DNA from 2 places in the Nocardiopsis mwathae genome. Region 2 is predicted to be linked to the other one. Evidence: riboswitches for the same ligand, from Rfam matches in the RefSeq annotation. Region 2 holds a riboswitch; the other holds the start of a gene.
The links. A riboswitch is a leader RNA that binds a small molecule or an ion and turns the genes downstream of it on or off. The one in region 2 is predicted to bind S-adenosylmethionine.
Positions count from the first base shown of each region.

Region 1: it holds a riboswitch for S-adenosylmethionine, as region 2 does, so the genes downstream of both, thrC (threonine synthase) here and HNR23_RS12700 (aminotransferase class V-fold PLP-dependent enzyme) in region 2, are expected to answer to the same signal.

Region 1 is NZ_JACHDS010000001.1:4,445,032-4,454,287, forward strand. It holds gene HNR23_RS19385 (condensation domain-containing protein) at 1-591, opposite strand, end outside; gene HNR23_RS19390 (condensation domain-containing protein) at 594-2,024, opposite strand; gene HNR23_RS19395 (condensation domain-containing protein) at 2,018-3,535, opposite strand; gene groL (chaperonin GroEL) at 3,996-5,621, opposite strand; gene HNR23_RS19405 (MoaD/ThiS family protein) at 5,954-6,232, opposite strand; gene thrC (threonine synthase) at 6,331-7,599, opposite strand; SAM riboswitch class I at 7,613-7,756, opposite strand; gene HNR23_RS19415 (trehalose-6-phosphate synthase) at 8,239-9,256, shown strand, end outside.
Region 2 is NZ_JACHDS010000001.1:2,936,769-2,946,024, forward strand. It holds gene HNR23_RS12695 (SAM-dependent methyltransferase) at 1-333, opposite strand, end outside; gene HNR23_RS12700 (aminotransferase class V-fold PLP-dependent enzyme) at 528-1,907, opposite strand; SAM riboswitch class IV at 1,987-2,114, opposite strand; gene HNR23_RS12705 (DUF3870 domain-containing protein) at 2,380-2,745, shown strand; gene HNR23_RS12710 (CoA transferase) at 2,810-4,099, shown strand; gene HNR23_RS12715 (acyl-CoA dehydrogenase family protein) at 4,096-5,286, shown strand; gene HNR23_RS12720 (nitroreductase/quinone reductase family protein) at 5,354-5,818, shown strand; gene HNR23_RS12725 (DUF418 domain-containing protein) at 6,061-7,317, shown strand; gene HNR23_RS12730 (hypothetical protein) at 7,417-7,656, opposite strand; gene HNR23_RS12735 (hypothetical protein) at 7,735-7,962, opposite strand; gene HNR23_RS12740 (hypothetical protein) at 8,041-8,892, opposite strand; gene metK (methionine adenosyltransferase) at 9,064-9,256, opposite strand, start outside.

The DNA.
Region 1 (9,256 bases), 1.5 Mb from region 2:
GGCGACGGCGCGGTAGCACGCGCCCAGCTCGCGGACGGCGATGGCCAGGGAGTAGGCGTCCACGTTGCAGTGGTCGAACCCGCAGAACACGGTGGCGCTGCCGGGTCGGAGGACGACCGCGAACAGGTAGGAGGGCCAGGAGAGGGCGCGGCACGCCTCGTCGAGTCGCTTGGCGACATAAGCGCGGAGGGCGTCCGTTGTGGTGTAGTCGCCTACTTCCCGGGGTTCCAGGTCGAAGGCCTCTGCGGGGAGGACGAAGCGCTCGATCGCCTCCCCGTCCGGCGCCGGGCGGAAGCCGCTGCGCAGGGTTTCATGGCGGCGGACCCAGTGGACGAAGGCCTGCCTCAGGGCTTCCGGGCAGATGGCACGGCTCGATCCGAGGTCGCCCTCGAAGTCGAACGCGCAGGCCAGCCAGTGGCGCGGCCCGTCGTGCTGGCGGCGCTCCGTCTCCAGGTGGAACCGCTGGTTGAGCGAGGGCGGCACCGGGGAGGCGGGCGTGCCGTCGGCGGCGGTGAGCGTCGCCGCCGACGGCACGAACTCGATGACCCGGCCGGGCGCCGGGTCGTAGCGGTCCAGCGTGGTGACCCGCACGTCTACTCCGCCGGGTCGCCCGCTGCCGCTGCCGCCACCCGCTCGCCGAGCGGGTAGTCGCCGTTCTGCGCGATCTCCCGGAACACGTGGCGCAGGCGCTCCAGGAAGATCGGGATGTTCTTGCGGGCCTTCTCGGTGTCCGGGTACTTGGTGTTGAGGAAGGTGCGGTCCCAGCCCCGGTTCAGCCACATGGACACCTCCCGGGTCTCCCCGGGCCCGGCCAGCACGTGCAGGTTGGCGCCCGGCCAGTCCGCTGACGCCGGGGCGTGGCGGATGTCGAGGTAGGACACCATCGGCGGGGCCGCTCCGGGGACGGACTGGGCGGTGAGCTCCGGGTAGAGCTCGGTGACGCGGGGCATTGGGACCCCGATCATGGAGCGGGCCGTCTCGAAGGCGCGCTGCGCCTCCGCGATCACCTCGGTGAAGCTCTTGAGCCCGGCGACCTGGAAGGTGATCGGTACGACGTTGACGAACCACCCCTGGGCGCCGAACCAGCGCGCCTCGTCGCGGGTCTGCATGACGGTGAGGCCGCGGTAGGCCTCGGTGCCGTTCAGTTCGAGCCCGCAGATGCCGAGCGCGGCGAACATCCCGGCGGTGAACCCGCCCCCGCCCGCCTTGCACACCTGGGAGAACACGTCCGCCTCGACCGGGGTGAACACGTCCTCCTCGATGAAGATCGCGGGGTAGGTCTCGCCCGGCTCGGTGCCGAGGTCCAGTGGGACCGTCCGGTCGCCCCCGCCCTGCCAGAAGTCCACCCAGCGGTCGACACCCGGCGTCTCCGGCCCGATGTGCGCCAGCCGCTCCCGTTCCACCCCGCAGTAGTCGACGTACGAGCCGACGCTGGGCAGCCCGTGGTCGACCCCCTCCAGTTCGGCCTCATAGAGGGCGCGGAGCTCGGCGAACACCAGCATCAGCGACACCCCGTCGCAGTGGGCGTGGTCGACCGCGTAGACGATGGTGGAGGTGGTCTCGCGGACGATCGCGGTCATCGCGAACGGCGGCCACTGCATCGGGTTGACCGAGGTGTCCAGGCGGTTGCGCACATGGGCGCGGATCGCGGCGGGCTCCTCGACCACGCCCTGGGACACCGGGCGGATCGCCAGCTTGTCCGGGGGCATGGCGTAGCGCTTCAGCCCGCTGTCGTCCGCGGCGAACCAGGTCAGCAGCGTGGGGTGGCGGCGCGCCCACGTCTCCAGGGCGGCGGCCATGGCGTCGGTGTCCAGGCGGCCGGGCAGGTCGAAGGCGATGCACACCCACGGCGTGGTCGGGCGCTCCGCGGCCTGGTTGGCCAGCCACAGGCGGGTGTGGTGCTGCTGGATCCAGGACGGCGGTTCGGGGTGCTCGCTCCACCCGGTTCCGGCGGTGTCCTGTACCTCGAACTCGACCAGCTCACCGGGCTCGGGGCTGTACTCGACGATCTTCGTCATCAGCATGATGCGGCCTCCATGTCGGCGGTCACCGGGTGGGCTCCGGCGGCGGGTTGCGGGGATGCGGTGAGCTCCCCGCCGTCGGCGACGCGTTTCATCTGCGCCGCCGCGTTGTCGATGTAGAGTCGTGCGGCCGTGGCGCGGTTACCGACGGCCGGGTAGCGGAAGCTGACCCGCGTGCCGTCGAACCCGCGGTTGATCCACAGGTAGACCTCGTGCGGGTGGTGGCTGCGGCTGCGCAGGGTGTGCATCCGCCACTCCTTCCAGTAGCGCGCGCCGGGCGTCAGCCGCATGTCGACGTAGGACACGACGAACCGCGGCTCCAGCTCGGCGCCGAGCAGTTCGACCACCCGGGCGAAGGGGACCTCCGACAGCGGCTTGGCCGCCTTGACCGCGTCCGCGGCGCCCGTGAGCACCTTCGGGAAGGTGTCGGGTCCTGCGACGGGGAAGTGGACCGGTGCCAGGCCCACGTACCAGCCGAGCGAGCGCGCCCACTTGGGGTGGTTGCGGGTGTGGAAGATGGTCAGTGCCCGGAACTCGTCCTGGCCGAGGCTTTCCCGCCCGGCGAGGCCCAGGCAGGTGAGGATCCCGGCCAGCGGCGACCCCCCGCTCTTGCGGCAGGCGGCGTCGAAGGCCGTGGCCTGCTCCGCGTCGAGGATGAGTTCGTCCCCGCTGAGCTGCGGCGCCGTCATGTCGTCGTACAGGGCCGGGTCGTCGTAGTCCGCGTAGTCCTCGTACCCGCCCTCGACCCCGCCCTCGACCAGCCGGGCCGCCGGGAACTCGGGCAGCTTCCACCCGTTGGCCGCGAGGAAGTCCCGCCACCGGGTGACGGCCTCGTGGTCGGAGTCGACCTCGGCGGCGGCCGACCGCTCGATGTGCGAGAAGTCCAGGTAGCTGCCGACGTCCGTGGGGTCGGGCCGGGAGCCCACCACGGCGGCCGCGTACAGCCAGCGGATCTCCTGGGCGATCAGGAGGATCGAGTAGCCGTCGACGTTGGAGTGGTCGAAGCCGAGGCACACGGTGGTGGAGCCGGCCCGCGAGATCGTGGCGCAGGCGTAGGCCGGCCAGGCCAGCGGGTCGGTCTCCCGGTCGAAGAAGGACTCGAGCCGCTCGGTCAGCTGGGCGGTGTCGGTGTAGTCGCCGACGGGTGTCCCGCACAGTTCGACCTCGCCCTTGGCGAGCGTGACGCGGGTGATGCGGTCCCCGTCGACGCGCAGCCCGCTGCGCAGCGTCTCATGCTGGTCGATCCAGGTGAGAAGGGCGGTGCGGAACGCCTCCGGGTCGAGGCGGCCCGGCAGGTCGAAGACGGTGGCGAGCCAGGACGGCGACGCGCGGCCCCGGCTGACGCCGGCCAGGCGGCCGCGCACGTGGGCTTCCTGAACGTAGGAGGGCGGCCGTTCGTCGGTCCTCCATCGGCTCCCGTCCGGCCCACCCCAGGGCCGCCACTCGGTCAGCGCGCCCGGTTCGACGTCGATATCAGAAATCTCGGTGAACTTCATTTGGCCCCCGGTTGCCATGCAGGAACGATAGCAAAGAAACCCAAAAGAAAAACCAATGGAATGGCATCCACCGAAGGAAGACGTCGCGGTCCGATACCGCACGTCGGCCTACATCGACAACCGTCGACATAGCCGCATGAGGAGGACATCGCCCGAGGTCAGGGGACTTGCGAGACATCAGATCCACGGGAATTCACGCCGCCGCAATACGTCGTTAACGCGACGGATGCTCATTCACGTGGATCAAATAAGACCCACATCGTTGGGGGCACCTTCGGACAGCGATATCCGGAAAAAGACCTTTTTCGGGTGACGCTGCCCGCCCGATGTTAGTAGGAGATAAGTCGGATTTCATCCTTTTCTCAGAGTTGCCCGCGTCACACGCTTGCGAACACGCGAAAGGGCGGCCCCCGCAAGGGGGACCGCCCGATCGTCGCAGGCTGGTGACGCGTACCTGGACGCCAGAACCCGTGGGTCCTTAGAAGTCCATGCCGCCCATGCCGGCGTCCGGAGCGGCCGGGGCGGCCTTCTCCGGCTTCTCGGCGATGACGGCCTCGGTGGTCAGGAACAGACCGGCGATGGAGGCCGCGTTCTGCAGCGCGGAGCGGGTGACCTTGGTCGGGTCGATGACGCCGTCCTTGAACAGGTCGGTGTACTCGCCCGTGGCGGCGTTGAGGCCGACACCGGCGTCGAGGCCCTTGACCTTCTCCGCGACGACGCCGCCGTTGAGGCCGGCGTTGACCGCGATCTGCTTCAGCGGCTCCTCGATGGAGCGGCGGACGATGTCGGCGCCGATGGCCTCGTCGCCGGACAGGTCCAGCTTCTCGAAGGCCGGGACACCCGCCTGCAGCAGCGCGACGCCACCGCCGGGCAGGATGCCCTCCTCGACCGCGGCCTTGGCGTTGCGGACGGCGTCCTCGATGCGGTGCTTGCGCTCCTTGAGCTCCACCTCGGTGGCGGCACCGGCCTTGATGACGGCGACGCCGCCGGCCAGACGCGCGAGGCGCTCCTGCAGCTTCTCGCGGTCGTAGTCGGAGTCGGTGCGCTCGATCTCGTTGCGGATCTCGTTGACACGGCCGGCGATGGCGGTGGCGTCGCCGGCGCCGTCGACGATGGTGGTCTCGTCCTTGGTGACGACGACCTTGCGGGCGCGGCCGAGCATGTCGAGCTCGGTGTTCTCCAGCTTGAGGCCGACCTCCTCGGTGATGACCTGGCCGCCGGTCAGCACGGCGATGTCGCCGAGCTGGGCCTTGCGGCGGTCACCGAAGCCCGGGGCCTTGACGGCGACGGACTTGAAGGTGCCGCGGATCTTGTTGACGACGAGCGTCTGCAGCGCGCCGCCCTCAAGGTCCTCGGCGATGACCATCAGCGGACGGCCGGCCTGCAGGACCTTCTCCACGACGGGGAGGAACTCGTTGTTGTTCGAGATCTTGGAGTTGACGATGAGGATGTAGGGGTCCTCAAGGACCGTCTCCATGCGCTCAAGGTCGGTGGCGAAGTAGGGCGAGATGTAGCCCTTGTCGAAGCGCATGCCCTCGGCGAGTTCGAGCTCCAGACCGAAGGTCTGGCCCTCCTCGACGGTGATGACGCCTTCCTTGCCGACCTTGTCCATCGCCTCGGCGATGACCTCGCCGATCTGGGCGTCGCTGGCGGAGATGGAGGCGGTGGAGGCGATCTGCTCCTTGGTCTCCACGTCCTTGGACAGCTTGGCCAGCTCCTCGCTGATGCGGGAGACGGCGGTCTCGATGCCGCGCTTCAGGCCGACCGGGTTGGCGCCGGCGGCGACGTTGCGCAGACCCTCGCGCACCAGCGCCTGGGCCAGCACGGTGGCGGTGGTGGTGCCGTCACCCGCGACGTCGTCGGTCTTCTTGGCGACCTCCTTGACGAGCTCGGCGCCGATCTTCTCCCACGGGTCTTCGAGCTCGATCTCCTTGGCGATGGAGACACCATCGTTGGTGATGGTCGGGGCGCCCCACTTCTTCTCAAGGACGACGTTGCGGCCCTTGGGGCCGAGCGTCACCTTGACGGCGTCAGCAAGCGTGTTCATGCCACGTTCGAGGCCGCGCCGGGCTTCCTCGTCGAACGCGATCAGTTTGGCTGCCATAGAGTTCTAGTCCTCCCGTGACCGGGCTGATACGCGAGGGAACGAGCCGACGCCCGCGACGGACGACCGCGGCTTCTCCCCGGCAACCCGACTGCCGGAGACCGCGGCCTCATCGTCTCGATCCTGACTTAGCACTCATGATCCCAGAGTGCTAACGCTCCTTTTTTAGCACTCGGGCCGGTTGAGTGCAAACGACTCAGCGAAGTTGTGGAAGCTCGGCTACCCGCAGGTCAATAGGGGTTTCACGGCCCCGACCAGCCCCCGGAGAGGCACGAAAACCGCGCCCGCCGAAGGGGTTGGCAGGCGCGGTTTCCTGGGACGACGCGAAGGAGCTAGCAGCCCCCGGCGACCGCCGGGATGATCGAGATCTGCACCCCATTGGCGGTGGCGGTCGCCAGCCCGTCGGCGAAGCGGACGTCCTCGTCGCCCACGTACACGTTGACGAACCGGCGGATCTTGCCGGAATCGTCGAGGATGCGCGCCTGGATGCCCGGGTAGTTGGCCTCCAGGTCGGCGAGGACGTCGGCGAGAGTGGCGCCCTCGGCACTCACCTCGGCGGCGTCCTTGGTGTAGCTGCGGAGAATGGTCGGCACGCGGACACTGACGCTCATGGCTGCGAAGTACTCCTGACGGGTGCGGGGTGGGTCGTGGGTCGCGGATCGGCGGCTGTGGTCGGCGGGCGGCCGCGGTCGGCCGCGGGTCGGCCGGGTCAGAGCAGCCCGGCGTCCTTGAACGCGTCCAGGGACGGCTTGATGGTCGCGGTGACGCCGGAGTCCACGGCGTTCAACGTCTTGAGTCCGTCGCCGGTGTTCAGCACGACGGTCTCGGCGCCCGGGTCGAGCACGCCCTCGGCGGCCAGCTTGCGCAGCACGCCGGTCGTCACGCCGCCGGCGGTCTCGGCGAAGATGCCCTCGGTGCGGGCCAGCAGCTTGATGGCGTCGACGACCTCGGCGTCGCTCACGTGCGCCACCGCCCCACCGGTGCGAGCGCAGATGTCGAGGACGTAGGGGCCGTCGGCGGGGTTGCCGATCGCCAGCGACTTGGCGATGGTGTCGGGCTTGACCGGCTGGATGACGTCGTGCCCGCGTTCCCAGGCCCGGGCGACCGGGGAGCAGCCGGTGGCCTGCGCGCCGAAGACCTTGTAGGGGCGGTCCTCCACCAGGCCCAGCGCGATGAGCTCGCGGAAGCCCTTGTCGATCTTGGTGAGCTGGGATCCCGAGGCGATCGGGATGACGATCTGCTCCGGCAGCCGCCAGCCCAGCTGTTCGGCGATCTCGTAGGCCAGCGTCTTGGAGCCCTCGGCGTAGTAGGGGCGCAGGTTGACGTTGACGAAGCCCCAGTCCTCACCGGCGCTGTCGCCGATGAGCTCGGAGCAGAAGCGGTTGACGTCGTCGTAGTGGCCGTCGAGGGCCACGACCTTGCCGCCGTAGACGGCGGCCATGACCACCTTGCCCTCCTCCAGCCCGGCCGGGATGAACACGCACGAGTCGAATCCGGCGCGGGCGGCGGCGGCGCCGACCGCCCCGGCCAGGTTGCCGGTGGACGAGCAGGACAGCGTGCGGAAGCCGAACGTGCGCGCGGCCTCGACGGCGATGGCCACCACACGGTCCTTGAAGGAGTGCGTGGGGTTGCCGGAGTCGTCCTTGACGTGCACCGAGCGCAGCCCGAGTTCGGCGGCCAGCCGGTCCGCCCGGACGAGCGGGGTCAGGCCGGGGTTCATGTTGGGTAGCGAGGCGACATCGGCCGGGACGGGCAGCAGGTCGGCGTAGCGCCAGATGTTCTTGGGGCCGCGCTCGATGGACGCGCGTGTGACGGTGCCGAAGTCGTAGGCGATCTCCAGCGGGCCGAAACAGAACTCACACGCGAAGCGCGGGCCGAGGTCGTAGCGTTCCTCGCACTCCCGGCAGGACAGCGCGACGGCGGGGCCGAAGGAGCGGGCGGTGGCGGCGGCTTCGGGTTCGGCGGCGGTAATCGCCATGGCGAGGCGTCTCCCCTCATCTTTCCCGTCGACCGATCTGGCCACGGGCCGGAGTTGGCACCTGCCTCGGCCGCCTCGCGGGTCACAGCGAGAAGTACGCACCGAGATGGTTGCCGGGGCTTCGCAGGGCCGGTCCCTCCACCCCTCTGGATGAGCAATATGAAGTTGTCATGAAGTTGTCGACGGACCCGGTGGGGATCCGTTGGTCACTGTAACCGACGGACATGCGGCGTTTCCATGGGGGGTGACGTGTATTACACGAATCCGCTCACATCGTGAGACGCCGCGTCCACCGCAACTCGCTCGACACCTTCCGACCTGTGGGTTCACCCCATAGCCCGCCCGCCGCTCCCGACACCGGGCCTCGGAGGGAAAGCACCGGCCAGGGACATCCGGGGGGAAACTTCCGGAATTCGGGCAGGGCCGGGAGCGGGTTTGCGCCCCGCCGACACTGGCGAGACCTAGGGACGTCCGCGGGCGGCCGCCCTCGACCACGACCACCCGTTGCATCATGGTCCTGCACCGACGCAAGCTTTCCGATATCTGTACATTCGCACGTTTAGCCGAGTTTCAGTCCGTTTCGTACGATTCGCTCAAGCTCTTCCGTTTACACTGTTCGCGCGAGAGGTGGTTGATCAGGTGGACAAGGCGCAGATCCTCGTCGCTTCCAACAGGGGGCCGGTGTCCTTCTCGGTCAATGCCGACGGATCCCTCGACTACCGGCGCGGAGGCGGAGGCCTGGTCTCCGGCCTGAGTTCCGTCGCGGCCGAGACCGACACCCTGTGGGTGTGCGCCGCGCTCTCCGACGCCGACCGCCGGGCCGCGGCCGGTGCGCCCGACGCCCGACTGGACAAAGGCGGCTTCGACCTCGGCGGCATGCGCGTACGGATGCTGGACATCCCGCCGGACGTCTTCACAAGCGCCTACACCTCGGTGGCCAACTCCACCCTCTGGTTCGTCCAGCACCTGCTCTACGACACCCCGAACAAGCCCGCCTTCGGTGCCGAGTTCCGCGCCCAGTGGGCCGACTACCGCGCCTACAACGCCGCCTTCGCCGAGGCCCTGCTCACCGGCGCGGCCGACAACGCGCGGGTGGCCGTGCAGGACTACCACCTGGCCCTCGTGCCGCGGATCCTCCGCGGGCGCCGCCCCGACCTGCGCATCGCGCACTTCTCGCACACCCCCTGGGCGCCGCCGGAGTACTTCCGCCTGCTGCCCACCGACATCGGCCGCGAGCTGCTGGAGGGCATGCTCGGCGCCGACCACCTCGGCTTCCTCAGCCGACGCTGGGCCGACGCCTTCCTGCGCTGCTGCGAGACCTTCCTGCGCAGCGACGTCGACTGGGCCAAGCGCACCGTCGAGTACGGCGGCCGGGTGATCCACGTCGGTGTGCACCCGCTCGGCGCGGACGCCGACGGCCTGCGCGAACGCGCCGCGGCCCCGGACGTGGCCGACCGGCGCACCGCCCTGCGCGAGCGCGTCGGCGACACCCTGCTGGTCGTCCGCGTCGACCGCACCGAGCTGTCCAAGAACATCGTCCGCGGCCTGGAGGCCTACCGCGAGCTGCTGGCCACCCGTCCGGAGTGGCGGGGCCGGGTCACCCACCTCGCCTTCGCCTACCCCAGCCGCGGGGACGTCCCGGAGTACCGCGAGTACA
Region 2 (9,256 bases):
GGCGTCCGGCGCGTGCTCGTGCACGGCGCCGCCGATGCCGTCGTCGGCCGGCAGCCGGGAGCCGATGTCGACGAACTGGCGGATCCCCGCGTCGGCCGCGAGGTACCCGGCCGCGCGCCGGAGGAAGCCCCGCTTGGCGCGGGTGACCTCGGGAGGCTCGGCCGAGCCGGGTGCGGTGGGGCGTGCTGCGGCCCCCTGGTCCGCCGCGGACGGCGCATCCCCGTCCGCTCCGCGGCGCAGCCGGTGCTCGTCGATGCGGATCACGCGCGGGGGCGGCACATCGATCGCCGGTGGATCCTCGACGATGTGCAGTGCCCGCCGCTCGTCAGTCACGATCGCGTTCTCCGAACCCTCGGCCGGTGCCTGGGCGCGCGGAGCGGGGGGCGCGGATCGTGTCCTTGGCCCCCGGGTCACCGCCGCCGTGTCGTTAGCGCCCGATGGTATCGCGTGTGAGCTATCTCATTCACCCGACGCACGTCCACACCCTCGGCCCCGTCGTGCCCTTGACGCCGGGGACCCGAGGCATCTCACCGCAGTGCCCGGGGGTCGGGCACCGGTACGACACGGCCGTCGTCCTCGCGGTACTCCCAGCCCGGGCCCTGCGCGGCCAGCCGGGCGACGGCTTCGACCAGCCGGTCGACATGCTCCTCGGTGGTGCCCAGCCCGAGGCTCGCGCGCACCGCCTGGTCGTGCCCTTCGGGCAGCAGGTGGCGGGTGAGCAGGTGGGCGCAGAATAGCCCGTCGCGCACCCCGATCCCGTACTCGGCGGACAGCGCGGCGGCCACCAGGTCGGCGGGCAGCCCGTCGACCACGAAGGACACGATGCCCACGCGCGGGTGGTCGGCGTCCCACAGGGCGAGGTCGCGCACCCCCTCGGTCTCCGCGAGCCCCGCCCGCAGTCGGCCCAGGAGCGCCTGCTCCCGCGCGTGCAGCCGCTCCTGCCCGGCCTCGGTGAGGACGTCGCAGGCCGCGGCGAGCGCCACCGCGCCCAGCACGTTGGGGCTGCCCGCCTCGTGCCGCGCGGGCAGGTCGTTCCACCGCACGTCGTGTTCGGTGACGCTGCCGGTGGCGCCGCCACCCGCCAGGTAGGGGGTGGCGGCCTGCAGCCAGTCGGTGCGCCCGGCGAGAACGCCCGCCCCGAACGGAGCGTAGAGCTTGTGCCCGGAGAAGGCGACGTAGTCGGCACCTGTGGCGGCGAGGCTGAACGCGCGGTGCGGGACGAGCTGGGCGGCGTCGACGACGATGCGCGCACCGGCGGTGTGCGCGACGGCGGTCAGCTCCTCGATCGGCCAGATCTCGCCGGTGACGTTGGAGGCGCCGGTCACGCACAGCAGGCGCGGCCCTTCGGGGGCGGTGCGCAGGGCCTCGCGGGCCGCCGCCACGGCGGCGGACGGGCTGTGCGGCAGCGGCAGGCGGATGACCTGGCCCGCCCTGCTCCCCCGGTGCTGCCAGGGCAGCAGGCTGGCGTGGTGCTCGGCGGAGAAGACGACGACCGTGCAGTCCCGGGGGACCGAGCGGGCGAGCAGGTTCAGGGCGTCGGTGGTGCCGCGGACGAACACCACGGCGTCGTTGTGGCGCGCCCCGACGAATCGGGCCACCGACCGGCGCGCCTGCTCGTAGGCGTCGGTGCTGACCTGCGAGTGGTATCCGGCCCCCCGGTGCACGCTGGCGTAGTAGGGCAGGGCGGCGTCCAGGACCTCGCGCACCGCCGTGAGGCAGGGGGCGCTGGCGGCGTAGTCGAAGTTGGCGTAGGTGGCGCGCTCGCCGGTGACCAGGGGGATGCGGACGTCGGCTCCGACCACACCCACACCGGGTCCGGCGGTGGCGGGGCCGACGGCCGACGCGGCGCGGGCGGCCGGGTCACAGGCGGCGGGGCGGGTGGACGGGGTGGCGGTGACAGCGGTCATCGTGGCTCCTCCTGGGGCCGTCAGGGACCCCGGGGAGCATGGCGGCGCATACGGCGCCGCCGTGGTCCGAACCCGGTGGGGTCCGCGCTTGCCTGACACGTGTACGGAATGCGGTCGTGTCTCGACCTGGTCCTCACCCGGGGCACCCCACCGCGGAAGGAGGGTTGCCGGCCAGCAAGCCGGGGCTTGACGCTGGCGCTCATGACCTGCCAGGCACTATAGCGCACTCGCACAGCGCCCGTACCGGCCCCTCCCTCTCTTGCCGGATCCGCCGATCCGGCGGCCGCAACCGCCCCCGGCGTCCGATGCCCGACCCGGTCGGCGGCGAGCGTTGACAACGCGGCACACTCATCGGAGATACTGAGGGCGACTGCCCTCCCGCTGTGGACGTCGGGTCCGCCCTGCCGTCCTGCCAGGCGAGAGACTCCAGCACAACCGGGGTTTCCGCCTGCCCACCGGAGGGATTTCCACCGTGCACGAACGCGATCGGCTGCAGCGCCTCCTCGACGATCCCGAGGTCGTCCTCGTCTCCGGCTACGCCCGTCTCCCCGACTCGGTGGCGAGCCACTCCCAGTACGAACGGCTCGGCGTCGTGCTCGCCGTGCACCTGGCCGACGGCCGGATCGTCGCCGCCGACACCACTCTCCTCACCGATCTGGCCAAGGAGTTCTTCCGCGTGCTGGTCGAGGGGTTGTCGGTCCGCGACGACATCGCCGAGATCGTCGAACGCGTTCAGACCCGCTACGCCGGGCAGTCCGGGGCCGCCCTGACCACGGCCCTGCGCCGCTGCCTGGAGACCTACCACCAGCTCCGCGAGTCCCGAGCGGCCGCGCGGTAGCGGCTCGGTGGGATGCGCGACACGCACTCGACACGGACACGACACGGAAGGGACGCCGCCGACAGTGGACACACCGACTCCGGCCAGCGACCGCCCGGCCCGGCCACTGGCGGGCGTGCGGGTGGCCGACCTGTCCCGGGTCCTGGCCGGGCCCTACGCCACGATGCTCCTGGCCGACCTCGGCGCCGAGGTCGTCAAGGTCGAACACCCCGAGCTCGGGGACGACACCCGCTCCTGGGGCCCGCCGTGGGCGGGGGGCGAGTCCGCCTACTATCTCTCGGTCAACCGGGGCAAGCGGAGTCTCGCCGTCGACCTGAAGGACGAGGAGGGGTTGACGGCCGTCCGCGAGCTGTGCGCCCGCGCCGACGTGGTGATCCAGAACTTCCGCCCCGGCGTGATCGAGCGCCTGGGCCTGGACCACGCCGCGGTCTCCGCCCGCAACCCCGCCGTCGTGTACTGCTCCATCACCGGTTTCGGCCCCGAGCACGCGCCCGAGGGGCGTCCCGGCTTCGACATCATCGTGCAGGCGGAGAGCGGCCTGATGGCGGCCACCGGTGAACCCGGCGGGGCGCCCTGCAAGGTCGGGGTCGCCATGACCGACGTGCTCACCGGGCTGAACGCGGCGGTGGCGATCCTCGGCGCCCTGCTGCGCGCCCGCACCACCGGCGTCGGCGAGCACATCACCGCTTCGCTCGTCAACTCGGCGCTCTCCAGCCTGGTCAACCTCACCCAGCAGGCGCTGGTGACCGGTGAGGACCCGCCGCGCCTGGGCAACGCCCACTCCACGATCGTGCCCTACCAGGCGTTCCCGACCGCGGACGCCGACATCGTCATCGCCGCCGGGAACGACGCGCTGTACCGCAGGCTGTGCGCCGCGCTGGACCGCGCCGACCTGGCCGAGGACCCCCGCTACGCCACCAACCCCCAGCGTGTGGCGCACCGCGCGGAGCTGGTCGCCGAGATCGGCGCGACGCTGCGCGCCCGCCCCTCGGAAGAGTGGGTGAAGCTCCTGCTGGCCGCCGGGGTGCCCGTCGGCAAGGTACGCGGCGTCCTGGACGCGATCCGCAGCGCCGAGGCGGCCGGGGACGACGTGCTGCTGGGCGTCGACCACCCGGTGGCCGGACCGATGGAGCAGATCCGGGCCGGCTTCCGGCTGGAGTCGACCCCGGCGGGCACCGGAGCCGGCGGCCCGCTCCTGCCTCCGCCGCTGCTCGGCCAGCATTCGGTCGAGGTGCTGCGCGAGCTGGCGGTACCCGAGGACCGCATCGGCGCCCTGCTCGAACGCGGCGCCGTGCATCAGTCAACCGCTTCCGGCACCGGGATCGGAACGATCGGAAAGGACGTCCCCCGATGAGCGAACGGCACAGGGCCGCACCGCCCGACCCGCATGACTTCCTGGCCGTGGACGGATCGCTGTCCGGCGAGGAGCGCGACATCCGCGACACCGTGCGCGACTTCGCCGACCGTGAGCTGCGGCCGCACGTGGCCGACTGGTTCGATGCCGGGACCATCCCCGACCCGCGTTCGCTGGCCAAGGCGTTCGGCGACCTCGGCGTGTTCGGGATGCACCTGGAGGGCTACGGCTGCGCGGGGGTGAGCGCCGTGGAGTACGGGCTGGCCTGCCGTGAACTGGAGGCGGTCGACTCGGGGCTGCGCAGCTTCGTGTCGGTGCAGGGGTCGCTGGCGATGACCGCGATCCACAAGTTCGGGTCCGAGGAGCAGAAGGAGCACTGGCTGCCGCGCATGGCGGCCGGCGAGGCGATCGGCTGCTTCGGGCTGACCGAGCCCGATTCCGGCAGCGACCCGGGCTCGATGCGGACGCGCGCCCGCCGCGACGGCGCGGACTGGGTGCTCGACGGCACCAAGATGTGGATCACCAACGGGTCGATCGCCGACGTGGCGGTCGTGTGGGCGGTGACCGACGACGGAATCCGCGGCTTCGCGGTGCCCACCGACGCCCCCGGGTTCACCGCCAACGTCGTCCACAAGAAGCTCTCACTGCGCGCCTCGATCACCTCGGAGCTGGTCCTGGACGGGGTGCGCCTGCCGGGCGACGCCGTGCTCCCCGGCTCGACAGGGCTCGGGTCCCCGCTGTCCTGCCTCAACGAGGCGCGGTACGGGATCGTGTGGGGGGCCGCCGGAGCGGCGCGCGCCTGCTACGCGGCCGCACTGGAGTACGCGACGACCCGTGAGCAGTTCGGCCGGCCCATCGGCGGCTTCCAGCTCACCCAGCGCAAGCTCGCCGACATGCTCGTCGACGTCAACCAGGCAGGGCTCACCGCGCTGCAGATCGGGCGGCTCAAGGACCGCGGCGAATGCCACCGCGACCACGTGAGCTTCGGCAAGTTCGCCTGCGTGGCGGCGGCCCAGCGGGTGGCGGCCACGGCACGCTCGATCCACGGCGCCAACGGCATCACGCTGGAATACCCGGTGCTGCGGCACCTGCTGAACCTGGAGACGGTCGCGACCTACGAGGGCACCGAGGAGATCCACGCGCTCAGCCTCGGCCAGGCCGTGACCGGCCTCTCCGCGTTTCGCTGACGGCCGGGGGCTCGCTCCACTCGGCGTACCCAGCACAATAGTGGGGAGCCGAATTAGGGAGATGTCGATGGGGAACGACACGAGTCACTTCCGGATGACGAAGTTGCGGCGCACCGCCAACGCCGTCATCGGGGGCTTCATCAAGTACGGGGCCAGCCCGTCGGACATGCAGCTGCTCACCACACGCGGCCGCAAGTCCGGCTTCCTGCGGACGACACCGGTGAGCCTGGTGGAGAACGAGCAGGGCCGGTTCCTCGTCGCTCCGTACGGGGAAGTCGACTGGGTCCTCAACATCCGCAAGGACGGGTACGCCACCCTGCGCCACGGCGGCTGGATCGAGCTGATCAGCGTCGTCGAGGTCGACCCCGAGCGCGCGGCCCCGGTCCTGCGGGAGTACCTGCAGCACCCGCGCGTCGCCATCGTCGGCCCCTACTTCAAGGCGGCCCCCGACTCCCCCCTCGAATGGTTCGCCGACGAGGCGCACACCCACCCCGTCTTCGAGATCGTCCGCAGCACCACGGTCCGCATCTGAGACCGCCCGGAAGGGCACATGGCGAAGGCGCGGTGGGGCGTCCCCGCGCTCGCGGGGACGCCCCTCGTCCGCCCGCGGACGGCGGATGCCCTGCCTCGGCACCGCATCCGCCGCCTACATCCAAAGCATCACGCGATCTCGGCTGCGTGCAGGACGACCGCGGCCGGCCCACCCCGCCACCCTGGAACGGCCATCGGCGCCGCCGTGCGCCCACCGGTCGACCGCGGGGAGAGAGTCGGATCATGGTACAGAGCCGGACACAAAGCGCTGAGTCGCCACCGTCCGGGTCCAGTGCACGGCTGCCGCTCCTGGACGTGCTGCGTGGCGTGGCCATCATCGGCACGCTCGGCACCAACGTGTGGATCTTCGCCTCGCTAGGGGCCGAGGCCTCCCTGCTCAGCGGGGGCGGCGAATTCGGCACGATCGACGAGGCCCTGGCGGATCCGTCCGCGGAGTCGGTGGTCACCGGAGTGTTCCGCTGGTTCGCCAACGGCAAGTTCCTGACCATGCTGACGGTGCTGTTCGGTGTCGGACTGGCCATCCAGTTCCGTTCGGCGGCCAAGCGCGGCGCGCGGTGGCCGGGACCCTACATGTGGCGGGCGCTGTTCCTGTTCTTCGAGGGCCTGGTCCACTTCACCCTGGTCTTCGCCTACGACGTACTGATGGGATACGCGGTCACGGCCATCGTCGTGGCCTGGCTGCTGACCCGTTCGGAACGCGCGCGGAGCATCGCCATGTGGTCGGGCGCGGTGCTGAACGTGGCGTTCATGTCGCTGCTGACCGCCGGTCTGGTCTATGTGACCCGCGCCTTCGACGGCCCCGACGCCGCGGCGGCCGACCCCCCGCGGCCCGACCCGGAGGCCGTCCGCCTCTTCGCCGAAGGCGGCTACCTGGAACAGGTGGCCTGGCGGCTGGACAACTTCTTCGGCGTGCTGCGCGCGGAGCCGGTCATCGCGTTCCCGCTCATGGTGTTCCTGTTCCTGCTGGGCATCCGGCTGTTCCGCGCCGGCGCGTTCGGCGACGACGCGACCGGGCGGCGCATCCGCCTGCGGCTCATGGCCTGGGGCCTGGGCGCCGGTATCCCGCTGCACGCCGCCACCGCCCTGATCGGCCCCGAGTTCTTCCTGGTCGACCGCTACGTGGCCGCCCCCATCGTCGGCATCGGGCTGCTCGGCCTGGTCGGTTGGATCATGGACCGCGTCCGCACCACGGGGCCGCTGGTCACCGGGGTGTCCGCCCTCGGCCGGGCGGCCCTCAGCGGCTATGTCCTGCAGAACGTGATGGCCATGCTGGCCTGCTACGGCATCGGCCTCGGCTTGGCCGCGCGGCTCTCCGGAACCGGGCCGTGGTGGGTGATCGGCCTGTGGGCGGCGATCTCCCTCACCCTGATGGCCGGCGCCACCCTATGGCTCCGCCGCTTCGACCACGGCCCCTTCGAGACCTTGCAGAAGTGGACCCTGTCCGAAATCCCCGACCGGCGTAGCGAAGCCTCACGCTGATCCGGCCCGGTAGTGAGACCAGCCGGGCCCGGCTTCCGCTGCGGAAGCCGGGCCGGTGCGTCTCAGGCAACCGTGTCGAAAGATCGCGACCGCGGCGGATCAATGGAAGAGGTCCTCGGCCTTACTGACCTTCGCCGCCCGCCGCACCCATCGACTGAGCACCTCAAGGTCGGTGCAATCCCGAATCCGCTTCTGCTGTTCGGCGTTCACCTTCAGACCCCGGGCTTCGAGGAAGGTGATGATGTCCTCCGCCTTACCCTCCGCCTTACCCTCCGCCTTACCTTCAGCGATGTGCTTGCGGGCGAAGTCCGTCTGCCACTCGTAGGTTCCGGTCGCCATCAGGTCCTCCCAGGTCTTCCGCGCCGCCGAGCTGAACCTGCACATACGGCACTCTCGGAAGACCGCAGCCGCAGTGAGTCAGTCGAAGAGGTCCTCGGCCTTACTGACCTTCGCCGCCCGCCGCACCCATCGACTGAGCACCTCAAGGTCGGTGCAATCCCGAATCCGCTTCTGCTGTTCGGCGTTCACCTTCAGACCCCGGGCTTCGAGGAAGGTGATGATGTCCTCCGCCTTACCCTCCGCCTTGCCTTCAGCGATGTGCTTGCGGGCGAAGTCCGTCTGCCACTCGTAGGTTCCGGTCGCCATCAGGTCCTCCCAGGTCTTCCGCGCCGCCGAGCTGAACCTGCACATACGGCACTCTCGGAAGACCGCAGCCGCAGTGAGTCAGTCGAAGAGGTCCTCGGCCTTACTGACCTTCGCCGCCCGCTGCACCCATCGACTGAGCACCTCAAGGTCGGTGCAATCCCGAATCCGCTTCTGCTGTTCGGCGTTCACCTTCAGACCCCGGGCTTCGAGGAAGGTGATGATGTCCTCCGCCTTACCCTCCGCCTTGCCTTCAGCGATGTGCTTGCGGGCGAAGTCCGTCTGCCACTCGTAGGTTCCGGTCGCCATCAGGTCCTCCCAGGTCTTCCGCGCCGCCGAGCTGAGCTTGGACGCGATGAAGTCATTGTAGATAAGCGTTCGGTCTTCGGGCACTGCGTCCAGTGCGTACTGTGTGGCTTTGAGGACCGACTCGTTGTCGCCATGCGCCGCTGCCGACAGCACCGACAGTTCCGGGGATGAGCGGGCTTGTACCGGGTCCTCCACCACCGGGATATCCGACGGCCCGAGTACCCACGGGCGCAGGACCATGCCGTCAGGGTCGCCTTCGATCACCAGCGGGGTACGTGCCCACTCGGCTGTCTTCTCGTCTGGGCACACCACCAGGAGGCGGACAGGGCGCTTTAGCCGGGCGCGCAGGGCACAGACGTACACCGGCCACGTATAGGGCTTGTCATCATCCTTGTTCAGCTGCACCTCGACGGCGACCGCCAGTCTCGTCCGACCGTCTCTCAGCTGCACGACCCCGTCAGCCGTGTAGCAGACAGGCCTCAGCTGGGGAACGTCGGGACAGCCCAGGATCGCTTCCGTGTACTCCGGAAGCTGAGCTCCGAGGACGTCGCGCAGCACCTCAGGAGCCAACTCGGGGCGGTTGTGGAACAGGCGAACCAGTAGTTCGTGCTCGAAAGAGGGCATGGCGGGACGCTACCGAAGGTGACCGGTAGATTCCGAAGAATCACGGGGAATCCGTCTACCTCGGCTTTTCTTCCCCTGTTATAGGTGGCCCGAAAAGGCCGAGGCCCGTCTCCCATAGCGGGGAGACGGGCCTCGGGCGTGGCTGCGTTCGCCGGGGTGACCGGGGGGCTCCTAGGCGCCCACGGCGGACTTGAGGGCCTCGGCGCGGGTGGGCTGCTCCCAGGTGAACTCGGGGAGCTCGCGGCCGAAGTGGCCGTAGGCCGCGGTGTTGGAGTAGATCGGGCGCAGCAGGTCGAGGTCGCGGACGATGGCGGCCGGGCGGAGGTCGAAGACCTCCAGGACGGCCTTCTCGATGACGTCCGGG